One region of the Paenibacillus sp. EPM92 genome, then DNA from elsewhere that is predicted to be linked to it. Evidence: riboswitches for the same ligand, from Rfam matches in the RefSeq annotation. Region 1 holds a riboswitch; each other region holds the start of a gene.
What was found. Region 1 has a riboswitch for cobalamin ahead of JMF85_RS17770 (energy-coupling factor ABC transporter permease). Riboswitches for the same ligand answer to the same signal wherever they lie in the genome.

Region 1 (5,627 bases):
GTCGAAGAAGAGGAAGAAGTGGAAGAAGTGGAAGAAGCTAAGAGCGGCGGTTTTTGGAAAAAATCGCTGATCGGCATGGCCTTGTTTACGGTGGCGGCCGTGACCGCGGTCGGCGTGTTTCTATTGTTTATGGAGCTCGGGATCGGCCGGAAGTCTCCGGACTCGCAGCAAACCGCCGCGAAATCGGGCCAGAGCTCCGCTTTGCCGGAGACGCCGTCCGCAGCGAACCCGGTACCCGCGACACCGGCTGAGCCTCAGTCATCGTCGGAGGCGCAACCCGGAGAAGGTCAAGCCGTCACAGCGCCGCAGCTGGTCGGTCTAAGCAAAGAAGAAGCGGAGAAACAGGCGCTGGCTGCCGGTCTTCGGTACCAGTTTTATTTGGAGAAAAACCCGCATTCGGCAAATACGGTGTTTCGTCAAAGTCCTGCGCCGGGCACTCCGCTCCAGAAAGGCGACAATGTATCGTTCTGGGTAAGCAAAGGGCCTTAAGCAGACGAAGAAGGACGGGAATTCCGGGCGTCAAGACGCACCGGATATCCCGTCCTTCTTCTCTTTGTCGATCGCTTCAGACATTGTTTTATCGGTTAGATGGGCGTAAATTTGTGTCGTTTCGGGCGAGGCGTGACCGAGCTGCTCCTGCGTTTTGTACAGATCGTTGCGCAAGTAATAGTCCGTCGCGAACGAATGGCGCAGTTTATGAACCGATAAGTAAGGTTTGCCGAATCTTTTGGCATATTTGATCACCATTTCCTGAATCGCCCGTTTGGTCATACGCTCGCCTTCCTGTCTGCCGTTAGCCAAAGCAAGGAAGAGCGCCTTCTCGCGTTTCGGCGCTTTGTAGACAGAGCTGCGAAGCTCCAAATAACAGGCCAGATCATCTACCGCGTCCTGCCGGAAATAGACGGGCGTTTTGAACGTCTCGTCGTTCTTGCCTTTGCGGAACGCATAAATAAGCTTCTTCTTCAAATCGACGTCCTCGACGTTCAGGTTAACGACCTCCGACACGCGCAGTCCGGAGTTGAGGATGAGGCTCACGAGACAGGCATCGCGTGTTTTATTGATCTCGTAAGCATAGGTCGCCTGCTTGTTCGATGCCACGTCTTGGCCGTAGCCCGTCTTCACATAGTCGATAAACTCGGCGATCTCCGCCTCCTGCAGCAGCTTGCCTTCGAGCTTGGCCGCCGAGTCTTTCGGTTTATGCGTCCGTTTAATTTCCACCTTCGCCATGACATTGCGCTTGAGCAGCGGGTAGAAATTCTCGTCCTCGGCGATTTGACTCAAATAATGAAACAACGAGCGCAGCGAGGACAGCTTGCGGGAAATGGTCGTTTTCGAATTGGCGTTCGTTTTGCGCATGGCGAGGAACATCTTGTAATGATCGATGCTCTCCATATGCAGCCGCTCGAGATCGAGGAGCGGCACATCTTTCATTTGTCCGGCCGTACTCAACCCTTCGGCGAGCAGCCAGCCGAAGAATGTCTCGTAATCCCTCACATATTCGAGCAGGGAAGAGGGAGACAAGTCGGGCAGTTTATAATTAATGAATTTCTCCACGTACCAGGGCATCAGCGGGATTTTTTTCTCCAGCTCCAAACGGTCTTTGACTTTGATTACGTTCATCGGGCCACGCTCCTTAACTGCCTGTATTCAGCAATTAGTTAACATAATTATAATTATGTATTGTTTTGTTGGTTGACAGCTGCTTGAACCGATCGCTGTACCCGTTATTTTATCACAATTGCAGGAAATCGGTTAGATATGGGGGTTGAATTCACAGGCAGGTTCGTGTACATTAAGGCTAGTCTTACACAAGTGCATATTGTGGGAACAGGTGCTTCAACTTCAGGTTGAAGCTTAATAGGGAAGTTCGGTGCAAATCCGATGCGGTCCCGCCACTGTAACAGCGTAGTTCGCAGCCACGAAGCCACTGATTCGCAACCGGATCGGGAAGGCAGCTTGCGGGCGTCGATGCTGGTAGCCAGGAGACCTGCCTGTTCTGACGACACTGATATACCTACGGACGATAGGGAGGTGTTAGGAAGCTGCTGCGATCGGTTTTCGTACGGAGGGTGAATGGCCCCTTTCGTTCCGAAAGTTTATCAGGATAAGAAGCATTTCTAACCGTCTACGGTTGGGAATGCTTTTTTTGTTGCACAAATTCATGGGAGGGGATTAAATGAAATCATCCAAAGTCTTGTCAATGATCGCGGTTATCATCGGATTTATCGTTTATTTTGTCGTGAACGAGCCGCAATCTGCTAATGCGATGCACATCATGGAGGGATTCTTGCCGCCAGGATGGGCGATCTTCTGGTGGGCGGTGTTTATCCCGTTCTTCGCGCTCGGCGTCCGCGCCATTGCCCGGATCACGAAGACGTCGCCGGAATTGAAGCTGCTGCTCGGTCTGGCGGCTGCGTTCACGTTCGTACTGTCCGCCTTGAAGCTTCCTTCGGTTACAGGCAGCAGCTCTCATCCGACCGGAACCGGTCTCGGCACCGTGATGTTCGGGCCGCTGCCGATGAGCGTGCTCGGTTCGATCGTTCTGCTGTTCCAGGCTTTGCTGCTCGCACACGGGGGATTGACGACGCTGGGAGCCAATGCGTTTGCGATGGCGGTTGCCGGCCCGATCGTCGGGTTCTTCGCCTACAAATTCATGGTGAAGACGACGGGTAAAGAAGTGTGGGCCGTCTTCACGGCAGCCGCTCTAGCCGATTTGTCGACGTATTTGGTAACTTCCGTGCAGCTGGCTCTGGCGTTCCCTGCTGCAGAAGGGGGCGTTGCCGCCTCGTTCATGAAATTTTCGGGTATTTTCGCCATCACGCAAGTACCGCTTGCGATTAGCGAAGGACTGTTGACTGTGCTTGTCTGGAACTGGCTGCGGTTGCACCATGCGGAAGCTTTGTCGGTTGTGCGGCATACAACGAAAGGAGTCGATCATTCATGACCAAAAGGATGAAAAACGGGCTGCTTATCGCCGGCGTCGTGCTGCTGAGCACGCTTCCGCTGCTTCTTGTCGACGGAGAATTCGGGGGAGCCGACGGGGCGGCCGAGGATATGATCCGCCAGCTGTCGCCGGCCTACGAGCCTTGGTTTGCTCCGCTGCTGGAGCCGCCTGCGGAAACCGAGAGCATGCTGTTCGCTTTGCAGGCCGCCGTCGGCGCTGCCGTGATCGGGTATACGGTCGGGCTTTATAAAGGAAAAGCCGCGAAATCTAAAAACCGATGATCCATACGATCGATAGCTTGTCGTATACCAATAAGCTGCGGCACGTTTCCCCGATGTGGAAATGCGGATTTGCGGCCGTGCTGCTGACGCTTGCGTATACGGCGCAGCCTGTGGTTCAGGCTGTGATCTTCTGTTGGATGCTGGTCTGGACGGTCGGTTACGCGGGTATCCCGTTAAAGACGTACAGCTGGTTGTTCGGCGCATCGTGCTTCTTTTATGTGACCAGCTTGCCGGCGTGGGTAATCGAGGCGGCTTCGTCCGCCGCAAGCGTCCGGCCGGATGCGCTGCTGGCTGTTCCGGTATTTCGCGGGTGGTTGTATATTTCACCGGCGGCCTTGGTTCAGGCGGTGGAAGTGTTCGTGCGGATAGCCGCCTGTGAAGCGTGTTTGCTGTTCATCGTCTTCACGATTCCGTTCCCGGAATTGATGCAGGTGATGAAGCGGCTTCGCATGCCTCAAGCCGTGCTTGAGCTGATGGTGATTACCTACCGGTTCTTGTTCCACCTTTCGGATGCCGCACAAGGAATGATCGCCGCGCAGCGGGCACGGGGCGGACACGCAGGCTTCTGGCGCACGCTGCGGGACGTCGCGGCCTTGCTCGTACAGCTGTTTGCCAAGACAATGCACCGTTATCGGGGGTTGTCACAGGGTCTTATGTCGCGGGGATTTACCGGAGAGCTTCACTTTATGCCTTACGAACCTAAGCCGATTCCAGGACGTTACGGAGCCGAAGGCATTCTCGGTGCTGCGACGCTCGCGCTGCTCAGTATTTGGCTTCGAGTGGGGGGAGTGTGAGAGGATGAAGCCGATATTGGAAGCTTCAGATGTCACGTTCACGTACCCGGGCGCTCAAACGCCCTCTCTGCGTCAGCTGAATATACGTATACCTGAAGGAAAACGCACGGCAATTTGCGGACCTAACGGCTCGGGCAAATCTACGTTCTTCCTGCATGCCGTCGGTATTCACCGTCCGAAGTCCGGAACGATGCTTTGGAAGGATGCGCCTTACGTTTATAAGAACGAAGACCTGCAGCGGCTTCGCCGGCAAGTCGGTCTTGTGTTTCAAGACCCGGAGCAGCAGTTGATCTTACATACGACTTACGAGGACGTATCGTACGGGCTGCGCAACGCCCGTCTGGAGGAGCAGGAAATACGCCGGCGCACCGAACGCATGCTGGATGTGATGGGGCTTACGCCATGGGCGGAGACTCCGCTTCATCAATTGAGTCTGGGTCTAAAAAAACGCGTCGCCTTAGCCGGCGTGCTCGTGCTTGAGCCTGAGCTGCTGCTGCTGGACGAGCCGACAGCCTATCTGGATCGTCGTTCGGAGCATCGGCTGGTGGAGGAGTTAAACCGGATTCATGGACAAGGGATCACCGTGGCGATGGCCACCCATGATTTGAACATGGCCTATGCGTGGGCCGATTGGATCCTCGTCATGTACGAAGGAGCGTGCGTCATGGAAGGTACGCCGGAGCACGTGTTCACGGAAGCCGACGTGCTGGCCGCTTACGGATTGGAGCTGCCGGCGCTCGTTGAGCTGTGGAAGGCGCTGCCCGCTGACAGAAGACTCGGTGCCAAGCCTCCGAGGGACATCGCCGCATGGAAGGCGATGCAGGAGACGTGGCGCTGAGCCTGGTCTTGCGCTAGAGGGTCGTCGAACCGTTAGGGGCGGCGGCCCTTTGTCGTTATGAGATGAGGAGATTAACGTTTGCTCTTCTTGCGCTGTGCGATTTCTTCCGTGACGATATAAGCGAGCTCGTCGTTGCCAAACAACGAGAGTACGCCGAGCAGCGTCTCATCCCCAATCTCCTCCGATTCTTCCTTGGGCACCGTTAATTCGACCGCTTGTCGGAGCGCTTCATTGCCTTCTTGCTGCGGATACGCGCGCAAGTAAATATCGAAAGGGTCCAGATTGTGATTGACGCACCACTGCGCGAATACGAGGATCATCATTTGTTCGTCGCGCTGATAATTGCGGATGATTTGCTCTTCCAATTCTTTGCGGCTCATTGAAAAATCTCCTTCTGGCGGGTAATATGGATCATTATAACGAAAGTTCGGGTGAGTTCACAATGATCATGAATGAAAAGATAAAAGCGTCCGAAGTTCAATTGACCGGTATCAACGGCGAGGAGCTGGGGATCGTCCCCACCTCGGAAGCGCTCGCTTTAGCCCGCAAGCTGAAGGTCGATTTAGTATGCACTTCGCTGATGAGCAGCCCGCCGCCCTGCAAGCTAATCGGCAAGGGAGCGGCCAAACAGGAAGAGCAACAAGCCCGCAAACGCGAACGGGAGCCGAAATTCAAGGAAATCCGTCTAACTGCGCACATCGAAGAGCATGACTTCGACACGAAGAAGCAGCAGGCGGAACGCATCCTGAAATCCGGCGATGCCGTGCTGG
Region 2 (5,627 bases), on a different contig from region 1:
GCAGGCTGATCGGTGTATTTGGCAATGATGCTGATGACTTCGTCATAGTTAGCGCCCGGTTGAGGTTTGCCGTCCTTTTGCACGAGCACTGCATCGTAGTAGTAGCGGGACGCTTTGACGTACGCCTTCATGAAGCGAACGGCTGCGTCACGATTGTCCGCGAATTTCTGCGAGAAGAAGAGACCGGACGTCTGGTATTCGATTTCGTCGCCCACCTGCGCAATGACTTTCCCATAGCCTTCCTTCACAACGGCTGTAATATTAGGCTCGTTGAGGAGCACGGCGTCCACCTGTTTGCTCTTCAGTGTTTCCATCATCGCGCTCACTTTGCCGAGCGGCACGAGTTCTACGTCGGCCAGTGTCAGGCCGTACTTTTCCAGCAGACGTCCGGCCATGTAATGGAACGTAGAGCCGGTTTGGGTAATACCGATCTTTTTGCCCTTCAAATCCTGGATGGAAGCTACCGGAGAATCTTTGTGTACCAGTAAAGCGGAAGAGGAATAGCCTTTCTGCTCTCTTCCTTTATCCGCGACGATGAGCAGCTTCTGGCCCCCGGCGATCATATTGTAAAGACTTGCGGTAATTCCCGTAGCGCCCACGTCCACGCTTCCCGATGCGGTAGCAACGGCGATCGGCTGGGCCGCTTCAAACCACCGTGGACTCGCTTCGATTCCTTCTTCTTTGAAGAAGCCTTTTTCCATGGCGATAAACAGTGGAGCGGAGCTGGTCAGTTTCAGCATCCCGATCTCCAGTTTGACGGGTTTGACTTCCGCCTTTGATGCGGAGCCCGCCGCCTGGGGAGCTTCTTCTTTTTTGCCGCAAGCCCCTAGAACCGCAACCATGACCAGCATGGCCGCAAGTAGCAGTGCGAAGTTCTTTTTCATTTTGTACCCTCCTGAATGCGATTTAAACTGCGAAATTTACATGATTCGACACTTCGGAGAAGGAATCCTTCTGTAAAATAATTCCTTCAACAGTTTGTCATAATATTGGATTTGAACAGGTCTTGGAAGCATAGTGTACACGAATACCCGCACCATAACTCAATTTAATACGGAAGTGATGAAAACTAGCTTGAGATAAGGGAAATTGGCCACATGAAAAATAACGCTATGCCCTTCGTGCAGCTGAGCATGAACCGGGGACACCTTATTATTCCAATTGAAGGGTGAAAGGAGTCCGGACGGGCCTCTTTTTCTTTTGAAAGATCATGCCGGGTGCAGCATGTAAGCGAGCCCGGAAGACAAGCCGTTCACTGCTGGTTTTTAACATTTCATGCTTTTAATTTAACACTTCACGCACAGAGCTATCACAGAAAGCTCAAATCCATGTAAAGTTTTATTAAAGCGCTTACATTAATTCTAAGGGGGCTTTCGACATGAACATACCTAAACAACTGGAAAACCGCGCAATAGCCAAAGTGCAATCCGCCGCTGTAGAGATCGGCAAGCTCTTGGAAGGACACGCATGGTCCGAACGGTCAGAGGATATTCGGGTATTATTGGACCAGTTGCTTCAAAATGATGAATACTTCCTGGTCGTCGAGCATCACGGACTATCCGTTCTGCATACAAACCGGCTGCGCGAGGGGACGGTCTTCAATGATGTCGTTGGCTTGGCGGCTGCGCAAACGGACAAGCCGTTAGCTCAAATTTACCACCGTAACACCGGTGAGGTTATATTGGATGTTTCGACTCCTGTGAACATTCCGGGGGCGGGAGCTTCGCCTTATAATTTGCGGCTGGGTGTGATCGTGCAATCCTTATCTTTTCAGGCAACCTGGTACACCGTTTACAGTATTCCATTGCTGATTGCTTTAGGCGGCCTCGGGCTGGCCGATTCGTGGGGGGAACGCGCCGGGGCGGGCCTTCTTGTGCTGGCGGCGTTCGCCGGGACGGGCTTGTATTTTCATCGAACGGTGCTTCAAAGCTTGAAGAGCTGGATGGGCCGCATGAAAGCCATTTCTTCCGGCAAGCTGATGCCCGCTGCGGCAGGCTCCAGGCGCAATGAGCTCGGACAAGTTTCGTTTGAGATCAACAAAATTGTGATAGGGATGAGAGCGATCTTGTCCGACATGAAGGAGGCTTCCTCCACCGTGAATAAGATCGGGTCCGAGCAGGCCGACGAAATTCGGCAGCTGCTGTCTTCGGCTGAGCAGCTGGTAGCGAGCATGCAGGAAGTGAGCGCGGGAGCGAATGACCAGCTGCAGCTCATCGAACTTAACGGCAGCCGGATGCAGCAGATTCACGACAGAGTCAGCCGGGCCGGTCAAGACATGGAGCTTTCGGGCAAGATATCCGAGGAGGCCCGGACATCGTCGCATGCCGGGCTGGAGAAGACGCTGGAATTGCGCAATGACATGAATGACCTGCAGGAAACGAGCAAGCGGAGCGTGAGCTCGATGGAAGAGCTGGAGCGGCAATTGCAAGAAATGAGAGAGTTCATCTTGTACATGCGTGAAATTGCCGAACAGACGAACCTGCTCGCGCTGAACGCCGCGATTGAGGCTGCGAGGGCCGGCGAAGAAGGCAGAGGATTCGGGGTCGTTGCCGGCGAAGTGAGGAAGCTTGCCGTTACATCCAATGAGGTAGCGGAACGCGCGATCGGGCTGACGCACAATATGGCGCTGAAATCGAAAGAAGCCGCGGATGCGGTGAAAGCGGAACGGCTTGCCGTAGAACGGGGAATCCGAAGGATTGGCCAATTGAGCGATATGATTCGCCTTGTGGCCGACAAGTGCCGCCTGACTGCGGAGCAAGCGTCCGCGCATTCTGCGGAGATGCGTGAAATTCAGCTTGGGCTTCATTCGATGGAAAGCAGCATGCAGGCGATTCGGGATATTTCTCAACAGTTCACTGCGTCCGCCCAAGCGATGGCGAGCAGCGGAGAACGGCATCACATGGCTACCGAGCTTATTGCGCAGCAAGCGGATTTGCTCAAAAGCATTTCCGGAAATCTGCAGAAAATTACCGGCCGGTTTGTGATGGAATCCTGAAGCCGCCCGCTGTAAGCGAGTGGATCGAAGCGTACGGCGGGATGAGGCCCCGCGTCAGGACCGCGGGCGGTTGGCCCGCAAGAAATAGTTGGACGATGCTTGGGGATCGTGTTATTCTTTGTACATAATTGAATCATTTGCTCGGGTAGATGTCGAACGGGAGGCTAGCCATGCCGGCGTTCGGCGAACAGGGAAGTCCGGTGAGAATCCGGCACGGTCGCGCCACTGTAAGCGGGGAGCGGCTTCCATGATGTCACTGTCCTTCAGTTGGTTTAGGGGGGGCGGTTGGGATGACGGAAGTCCGGCTTCGATCCGCAAGTCAGGATATCTGTCTAACCCGAGAACACCGTCGCCTACGCGAAATTAGGAGAAGGGGGAACGGCAATCCGTCAGGAACGTAATATTGCCTGCAGGTTCATGCGTATCGGCATCCCTTCATAGAGAAGGGGTGCTTTTTTAGTTTAAGGAAGGTCAGTTTCAAGAGAGGGGAATAGGACAACAGATGAAGAGTAACAGATGGATCAACAAGATAAGCATGGTCCTGCTAAGCTGGTGCTTGCTCATATCCATGCTTGGCGGGCTGGCGCCTGCGTATGCGGATGGAGCGGGGAGAGGGCTTGTCACGGTTCCTCAGGCTATAGACGATGCGGCCGGCTACATCCTGGATGCGAATGGAGGCGCGCTTTCCGATTGGGATGCTTATGCGCTGGCTGCAGCCGGGAAGCAGGTGCCGGCTTCGTATTTATCATCCGTCCGCGAGCAGCTTCAGCAGAACGGCGGACGTTACAGCAAGGTAACGGACTATGCCCGGATTGCGTTAGGCGTAAAGTCGGCCGGAGGAAACCCCGAGCAGATCGCGGCCGGGTCGAGTTCGTACAATCTTATTGAGGGCATTTATAACAGCGATGTGCTGACTGCCCAGGGAACGAACGGCGCGATTTATGCGCTGCTGGCCTTGAGCGGCGATGCTTATCACATTCCGTTAACCGCGAAGTGGAATCCCGATAAAATCGTGGCATGGCTGCTCGCGCAGCAAAATGCGGACGGCGGATGGCCGCTTGGGGCCGGAGGGCCGAGCAGCATCGACATTACAGCGTCTGCTGTGAACGCCCTGGCCGCTCATACCGCGCACACCGGTGTCCGGCCGGCGATGGACCGCGGCATTCAATGGCTGTCCTCGCAGCAATTAGCGAACGGCGGATTTTCGGAGTATGGGGAAAATGCGGAAAGCACCGCACAGGTCATTCTCGCGTTGTCCGCTGCCGGACTCGACGCGCGCAGTTCAGGCTTCGCGAAGGCGAACGGCAACCCGCTTACCTATTTATTCGGTTACCGGCAAGGCGACGGCGGATTTGCCCATGTGGCCGGCGGTTCTTCCGACGGATGGGCCACGGTGCAATCGCTTGTGGCGCTGGCGGCCTTCCATACGGCTGTCAACGGTGACAGCGGATCGTATGAGGCGATCCTGACCACAGGGGGCGGAGCGCCTGCCGCAGCTCGCGTGACGGTTCATGTGGAAGGCCCCGCCGGTACGATCGCCGAAGGCTCCGCCGTTGCGGGGACTGCCTATGAGGCTGTGGCTCAAGTGCTGCATGCGCAGGGGGTTCCTTTTCAAGAGAGCGACGGCCATTTCATTCATACGATCAACGGAATTTCCGGTAAAAGCGACTACAGCACCTGGTGGTGGTACAATGTCAAACGCCAGGGCTCCTGGGATTATGCCCGCACGAATAACCTGGGCATGGCTGACTACTCCCTGCGTAACGGCGATGACATTTATTTGTACTATACAGGCATAAGTACCGCATTGGTGGATTCGATTAAGGTGGAGCCGGCGATGCCGGTTGAAGGCCAGGCAGTAACGGTTCAGGTCTATCGGTCGGTATGGGATTATGACGTTACAAGGGACGAGGTCGTCACGGTTGCCGCCAGCGTTTATGTAGAATTGGGCGGACGTAAGGTGGAGACGGACGCAAACGGATACGCGTTGTTCCCGTCCGGCTTGCCCGGCGGCACCTATCAAGCGGTTGTAACAGGCTATCAAGACGGGCTTGCGCCGAAGATCGTCAAGGATTCCAAGACGATTCAGGTCGGAACGGCGGCGATTCAAATTGAAGGAGCTTCAGGCACTTATGCCGAAGGGAAGGCGAGTTCTCCGAATTTGCTGGAAAGCGTTGTGCGGCTTCTAGATGCCAACCAGGTTCCTTACGAGCTTGAACACGCCAGCTTCGGAACGTACATCCAATCCGTCGGCGCTGATGCCGGGGCTTGGCTCTATGCGATCTACCGCCAAGGCAAGTGGAATCCGGGAATGGTCGGCGCGGATCAATATACGCTGCAGCCGGGGGACCGGGCGGTCGTTTATATTAGCGGATTCGACGCGGAGTGGAACTCGTCGACGTATTTGGTCGATTCGATTGCCTTGAATCCTGCACAGCCTAAGGCTAACGAATCGTTCACCGTTACGGTGAAGAAGACGCTCGCGGACAATAAGCCGGCTTCTCCCGCAGCCGGCATTCAAGTGAAGATCGGAAGCTTGACCGCCACAACAAGCAGTGAAGGCATCGCCACATTCGCCGGATTGCCTGCAGGAACCTATACCCTCGATATATCGGGCTATGTGACCGGTGAG
Region 3 (5,627 bases), on a different contig from region 1:
CCGACCTCCATCCTGATCGACAGCGATGGCTGCATCGTGAGCGTCGTTCCCGGGGAGATGGCCGGTAGTGGTCAGGTCAAGGAACTGTTGCGCAGCATACGGCCGTAAACCTGTCTTTATCGTTTCATCCGACGGGTTGTCCGATGTCGTGAACATCGGCTTCCCGAATGAATAGAGCGGCCGCTTTACCGACGATAATCGGAAAGCGGCCGTTGTGTTGTTGTGTGGCGGATATGTTTCCTGCGAGTCGTTAAGCCCGCTGGAGCATGTATCAGACCGGTTTTAAGCTTTGTTCCCGGTACTGTTTGGCGGCAGCGACCATATTCCGGAGGGCTGCGATCGTTTCGTCAACGCCTCTCGTCTTGAGTCCGCAGTCCGGATTGATCCAGAACAATTCGGGGTCCAGCACGGCAAGCGCGCGGTCGATCATTCGCACCATCTCATCCACGGAAGGCACTCTCGGACTGTGAATGTCGTACACGCCAAGACCGATGCCGTGATCGTAGGTGTGCTCCTCGAAGCTGTGCATCAATTCGCCGTGGCTGCGGGACGTCTCGATGGAGATGACGTCCGCATCCAGGGCACGGATCGAATCGATAATATCGTGAAACTCGCAGTAGCACATATGCGTATGGATTTGCGTCGTATCCTTGACCGTCGATGTAGCCAGCCGGAAGGCAAGCACCGACCACTCCAGATACTTCTGCCAATCTTCCCGCTTCAGCGGCAGCCCCTCGCGAAGTGCAGGCTCGTCCATCTGGATCATTTCCACACCGGCGCGTTCGAGCGCTTCCACTTCGCGGCGAAGCGCCAAAGCGATCTGATAGGCCACCGTCTCCCGCGGGATATCGTCCCGGACGAAGGACCAGTTCAGAATGGTAATCGGGCCCGTCAGCATGCCTTTGACCGGTTTAGCGGTCAAGCTCTGCGCATAGACGGTTTCATCGACCGTCATCGGCTTTGTGAATTCCACGTCGCCGTATATGACAGGCGGCTTCACGCAGCGGGAGCCGTAGGACTGTACCCAGCCGTTCGACGTGAACGCAAAACCGTCCAGTTTCTCGCCGAAAAATTCCACCATATCCGTCCGTTCAAATTCACCGTGAACGAGCACATCCAGATCCAATTCCTCCTGCAAAGCGATCCAGGTCCGAATTTGTTCCCGGATAAAGGCTTCATACTGCTCCTGGCTCCATTCGCCGCTTCTCCAATGTTTCCGGGCCTGTCTCACTTCGAGCGTCTGCGGGAAGCTGCCGATCGTAGTCGTGGGCAGGAACGGCAAGTTCCACTTGCTCTGCTGAACGGCACGCCGCTCCGCAAAGGGCCGGCTCCGCTCGGACGGCTGGAGGGCGATCCGGCTCGTTTCGGACTGCACCCGTTCGTTGTTTCGGGAAGGGGAGGCGTTGAGCTCCTGAACCGCTTGACGGCTTTGTTCCAGCTCGGCTGCGATTGCCGCGGGACCTTCGTTCACGGCTCGGGTCAATAGTACGAGCTCCTCGAGCTTCTCGTTTGCGAACGCAAGTGCGTTCCGCAGCGTAGGCTCCAGCTTCGTTTCATGTGCGGCCGTGACCGGAACATGAAGCAGGCTGCAGCTTGGCTGGATCATCATTCTCTCATACGGGACGATCGGGGACAACGTGTGGAGCAGCCGGAGCCGCGCGTCCAGATCGGAACGCCAAATGCCTCGTCCGTCGATCAAGCCGACGCCAAGCGTCTTATCTGCAGGAAATCCATATTGCAGCAAATGCTCGCTGTTTTTGTCCAGCCCGTGAGCGAAGTCGAGGCCAATGCCTTGCACCGGCAGCGCAGCGATGTGTTCATACAGATCGACGGCGTCGAAGTACGTTTGCAGCATCAGCTTAAGACGTGGGGCCGCTTCGTGCAGCTTCTTGTAAACGAATGCGACCCGCTCCATATCGGCTTCCGTTAATGAGGTCGCAAGAATCGGCTCGTCGATCTGCACCCATTGCGCGCCATCCTGCTCAAGCTCGCTCAATATGCGGGCATACAAAGGCACGAACCGCTCCAGCAGCTTATCGAAGTGCTCGGTCTTGTAGCCCTTGGACAGCTTCAGGAACGTGTACGGCCCGATCAGGACGGGCTTGCCTTCAATGCCGAGACGGAGTTTGGCTTCCCGGTAGGCCAGGAGCGGTTTGTTCACGGTCAGCTGCGGCTCGGCGCCGTTCAGCTCCGGCACAATGTAGTGGTAGTTGGTGTTAAACCATTTGGTCATCTCGCAGGCCGGGGCGCCCTCGCTGCCGCGGGCCATCGCGAAATAGGCGCTCAGCGGCACTTCGCCGCCTTCGTAACCGAAGCGGCCGGGCACGAGCCCGAACATCGCTGCCGTATCCAGCATGTGGTCGTAGAAGGTGAAATCGTTGACAGGGATCAAGTCGATACCGCTCGCCTGCTGGGTGCGAAGATGGTTGAGCCGTATTTCTTCCATGCGGCTGACCAGCTCCGTCTCCTGCAGCTTTCCGGCCCAGAAGGCCTCAAGCGCTTTTTTCCATTCGCGCCCGCCGCCGATTCGCGGATATCCCAGGTTGCTGCTTAATGCTCGGTTCATAGGTATTCCTCCAGTTCATTTGTTTTCATAAGCGGTGCTTTCCCATGCAAAAAAGGCATCTTTACCCAGTAAAAGTCAAGGGTAAAGATGCCTCCCGATTGTTTGTACGGCGGCTGCCATCTTTAACACCTCCCTATCTCCCGTAGGTAAAAGCAGTGCTGTCAAAATAGGCAGGTCTCCTGGCTCCAGAATCATCGTCTTGCGTCGGCCTTCCCAATCCGAAGGATTAGTGGCGCCGGGTGACGTTCGACTCCTCTGTTACAGTGGCGGGACCGCGTCGGCATTTCACCGAACTTCCCTTTTAAGCTCCGCCCGGCATAACGACCGGTCCGGAGCACCTATTTCCACATGATTCAATTATTGAATACCGAGTAATAGTACAATATTTCTTAGGTTTATTCAAACCTTTTTTACGAACAAGCGGAGAAGAGGCAGAGCAGCGGTTGTTGTAACACAAAGTTTAAAAATAATAGCACAATTGTAGTGACAGAAATTGGTTTCATGTGCTACGCTATGCAAGTGCTACTATATACCTGAATCGTGCTACTGCACACGTTAACAACTTAATTCGAAGGAGTGTTTGAGTTTGAAAATGTGTTTACGATGGACGCTAATGATGCTGTTAGTGGCAGCGCTTTGCATCAGCGGCTGCACCCGGGCCAAGACCGAGCAGGCGGCCGCCCCGAAGGAGGAGCTTGTTCTTGCGATAGGCGGCGAGCCGGAGGGAGGCTTCGATCCGACAACGGGATGGGGGCGCTACGGATCTCCGTTGTTTCAAAGCACGCTGCTCAAGCGCGACAGCAGCTTGAAGATCGTCAACGATCTTGCAACGGGCTATGAGGTCAGCGGGGACGGTCTGGACTGGACAGTGAAGCTGCGGAAGGATGTCAAATTTTCCGACGGGCATCCGTTAACGGCCGCCGACGTTCAGTATACGTTCCAAACCGCAGCCGCAAGCGGCTCTGCCATCGATTTAAGCAATGTCAAGGATGTGGCGGCGGCGGACGAGCATACGGTCAAGTTTTCATTGAAGGAACCGCAATCGACCTTCGCCCAGATGCTTGTGAGCACAGGTATCGTTCCGAAGCATGCGCACGGCAGCGATTATGCCAAAAAACCGGTCGGCTCCGGCCCTTATAAGCTGGTGCAATGGGATCAAGGGAAGCAGCTGATCGTCGAGCCGAATCCCGAATATTACGGGACGAAGCCCTACTTCAAGAAAATCACATTCCTGTTTCTTGCCGAGGATGCGGCTTTCGCCGCCGCCAAAGCCGGAACGGTCGATATGGCGGCTATCCCTGCGGCGTTCAGCAAACAGCAGGTGAGCGGCATGCAGCTTGAAGCTATACATACGGTGGACAACCGCGGAATCATGTTTCCCTACGTAAAATCGGGCGGCCAAACGAAAGAAGGATATCCGGTCGGCAACGATGTCACCGCGGAATTGTCGATCCGCAAGGCGATCAATCTGGCGCTGGACCGCAAGGCGCTGGTTCAAGGCGTCTTGGAGGGACACGGCACGCCCGCGTATACGATTAATGACGGGCTGCCCTGGTTTAATGCCGAGGCCGTCATTCAAGACGGCGATATGAATGCGGCGAAGCAGCTGCTTGCGGACGACGGATGGAAGGATACGAACGGCGACGGCATCGTGGAGAAAGGCGCTCTGAAGGCCGAGTTTACCCTCATCTACCCGTCAAGCGACGTCACCCGCCAGTCACTTGCTCTCGCCGCAGCCGATTGGCTCAAGCCGCTTGGCATTCAAGTCAAGGTGGAAGGGAAAAGCTGGGATGACATTGGCAAGCAAATGCATGCGAATGCGGTTCTCTTCGGCTGGGGAAGCCACGATCCGGTGGAAATGTACAATGTGTACAGCAGCAAGTTCAGCGGCGTCGATTATTACAATCCCGGATTTTACCACAAACCGGCCGTTGAGGCTTACATGAGTCAGGCTTTGAAGGCGATCCATGAGAAAGACGCCTGGAATCTGTGGAAAAAAGCCCAGTGGGACGGCCAAACCGGCTTGAGCGCGCAGGGGGATGCGCCTTGGGCCTGGCTCGTGAACCTGGACCACTTGTATCTGGTGAAGCTGGGCCTCGATATCGGCAAGCAGAAGATTCATCCGCACGGACACGGATGGCCGGTAACCGACAACATTGAGGAATGGCGATGGAACTCCTGACGCGGCGAAAGTCAAGGGCAGGGGGGAACGCCGTTCTGGCGGCAGGCCGGTTTGTACTAAACAAAGGAGTAGTCTATTTTGAACGAGGTAACAACCTCAGTCGTTTACGAAATTAGACCGACGAATCGGTAATAAATATCAATGCGCTGTACGCGCTTGCTGTTTATCTTCTCAGCATCATACACAACAACCTTGTCAATCAGTTCATTCAAAATAGGCTTTGTTAATTCCTTCATATCCGTGTACTCGCGTACCAGTTCCAAAAATCGAGTCGTGTTTTCCTGCTTGCTCTCTGCCTGGTTAAGCTGTTCTTCCAGCAGCTTGAGCCGCTCCTTCAGTTGAGCTTGCTCTTCTGTAAAATCTCGCGACAACGCCGTATACTGCTCGTCCGTGATTTTTCCTAAAGCATTGTCCTCATAAAGCTTCCGCTGAATGGTTTGCAACTCGCTTTCCCGGCTGTTCAACCTGACGCGCTCTTTCATGGCTTCACGCCATTGCTTTTTCTGCTGGTTCTGGCTCTGAGTGGCAAGCTTCTCTGCAAAGGTGCTTTCTTTCTCCTTGGCCGCCTGCGCATGTCGCCGGATGTCGGCCAATATAATCTCGTAGATGTCCACATAGCTGATGTAATGGAAGCTGCAATACGCTTTGCCGCGCGTTCTCGACTGGTTGCAGGCAAAGCTACCGCGTCCGCCTTTACCGCCGCTGGTCTTGCTGCTGCCGCCGCGAGCAAAGGACAAGCCTTGGCCGCAGGTCGAGCATTTCAGTAATCCCGCGAAGATTTGATGCTCGCCCTCTTTGGTCGGGCGCTTCTTCATACGAATCACCTTTTGCGCCAAAGCAAAGGGTTCCTCGTCAATCAGCGGCTCATGCGTATTCCGA

Region 2: linked by a shared signal. The riboswitch ahead of JMF85_RS27120 (S-layer homology domain-containing protein) and the one ahead of JMF85_RS17770 (energy-coupling factor ABC transporter permease) in region 1 are both predicted to bind cobalamin.
Region 3: linked by a shared signal. The riboswitch ahead of metE (5-methyltetrahydropteroyltriglutamate--homocysteine S-methyltransferase) and the one ahead of JMF85_RS17770 (energy-coupling factor ABC transporter permease) in region 1 are both predicted to bind cobalamin.

The regions. Positions count from the first base shown of each region.
Region 1 covers NZ_BCPS01000076.1:92,219-97,845, reverse strand. Annotated here, with positions in the region: gene JMF85_RS17780 (PASTA domain-containing protein) at 1-489, shown strand, start outside; gene xerS (tyrosine recombinase XerS) at 520-1,620, opposite strand; cobalamin riboswitch at 1,813-2,009, shown strand; gene JMF85_RS17770 (energy-coupling factor ABC transporter permease) at 2,177-2,944, shown strand; gene JMF85_RS17765 (energy-coupling factor ABC transporter substrate-binding protein) at 2,941-3,225, shown strand; gene cbiQ (cobalt ECF transporter T component CbiQ) at 3,222-4,019, shown strand; gene JMF85_RS17755 (energy-coupling factor ABC transporter ATP-binding protein) at 4,024-4,857, shown strand; gene JMF85_RS17750 (hypothetical protein) at 4,929-5,237, opposite strand; gene infC (translation initiation factor IF-3) at 5,300-5,627, shown strand, end outside.
Region 2 covers NZ_BCPS01000109.1:50,775-56,401, reverse strand. Annotated here, with positions in the region: gene JMF85_RS27130 (ABC transporter substrate-binding protein) at 1-884, opposite strand, end outside; gene JMF85_RS27125 (methyl-accepting chemotaxis protein) at 1,379-2,995, shown strand; cobalamin riboswitch at 3,126-3,345, shown strand; gene JMF85_RS27120 (S-layer homology domain-containing protein) at 3,498-5,627, shown strand, end outside.
Region 3 covers NZ_BCPS01000068.1:181,980-187,606, forward strand. Annotated here, with positions in the region: gene JMF85_RS15985 (redoxin domain-containing protein) at 1-108, shown strand, start outside; gene metE (5-methyltetrahydropteroyltriglutamate--homocysteine S-methyltransferase) at 272-2,566, opposite strand; cobalamin riboswitch at 2,719-2,923, opposite strand; gene JMF85_RS15995 (ABC transporter substrate-binding protein) at 3,159-4,748, shown strand; gene JMF85_RS28415 (DUF4368 domain-containing protein) at 4,853-5,627, opposite strand, start outside.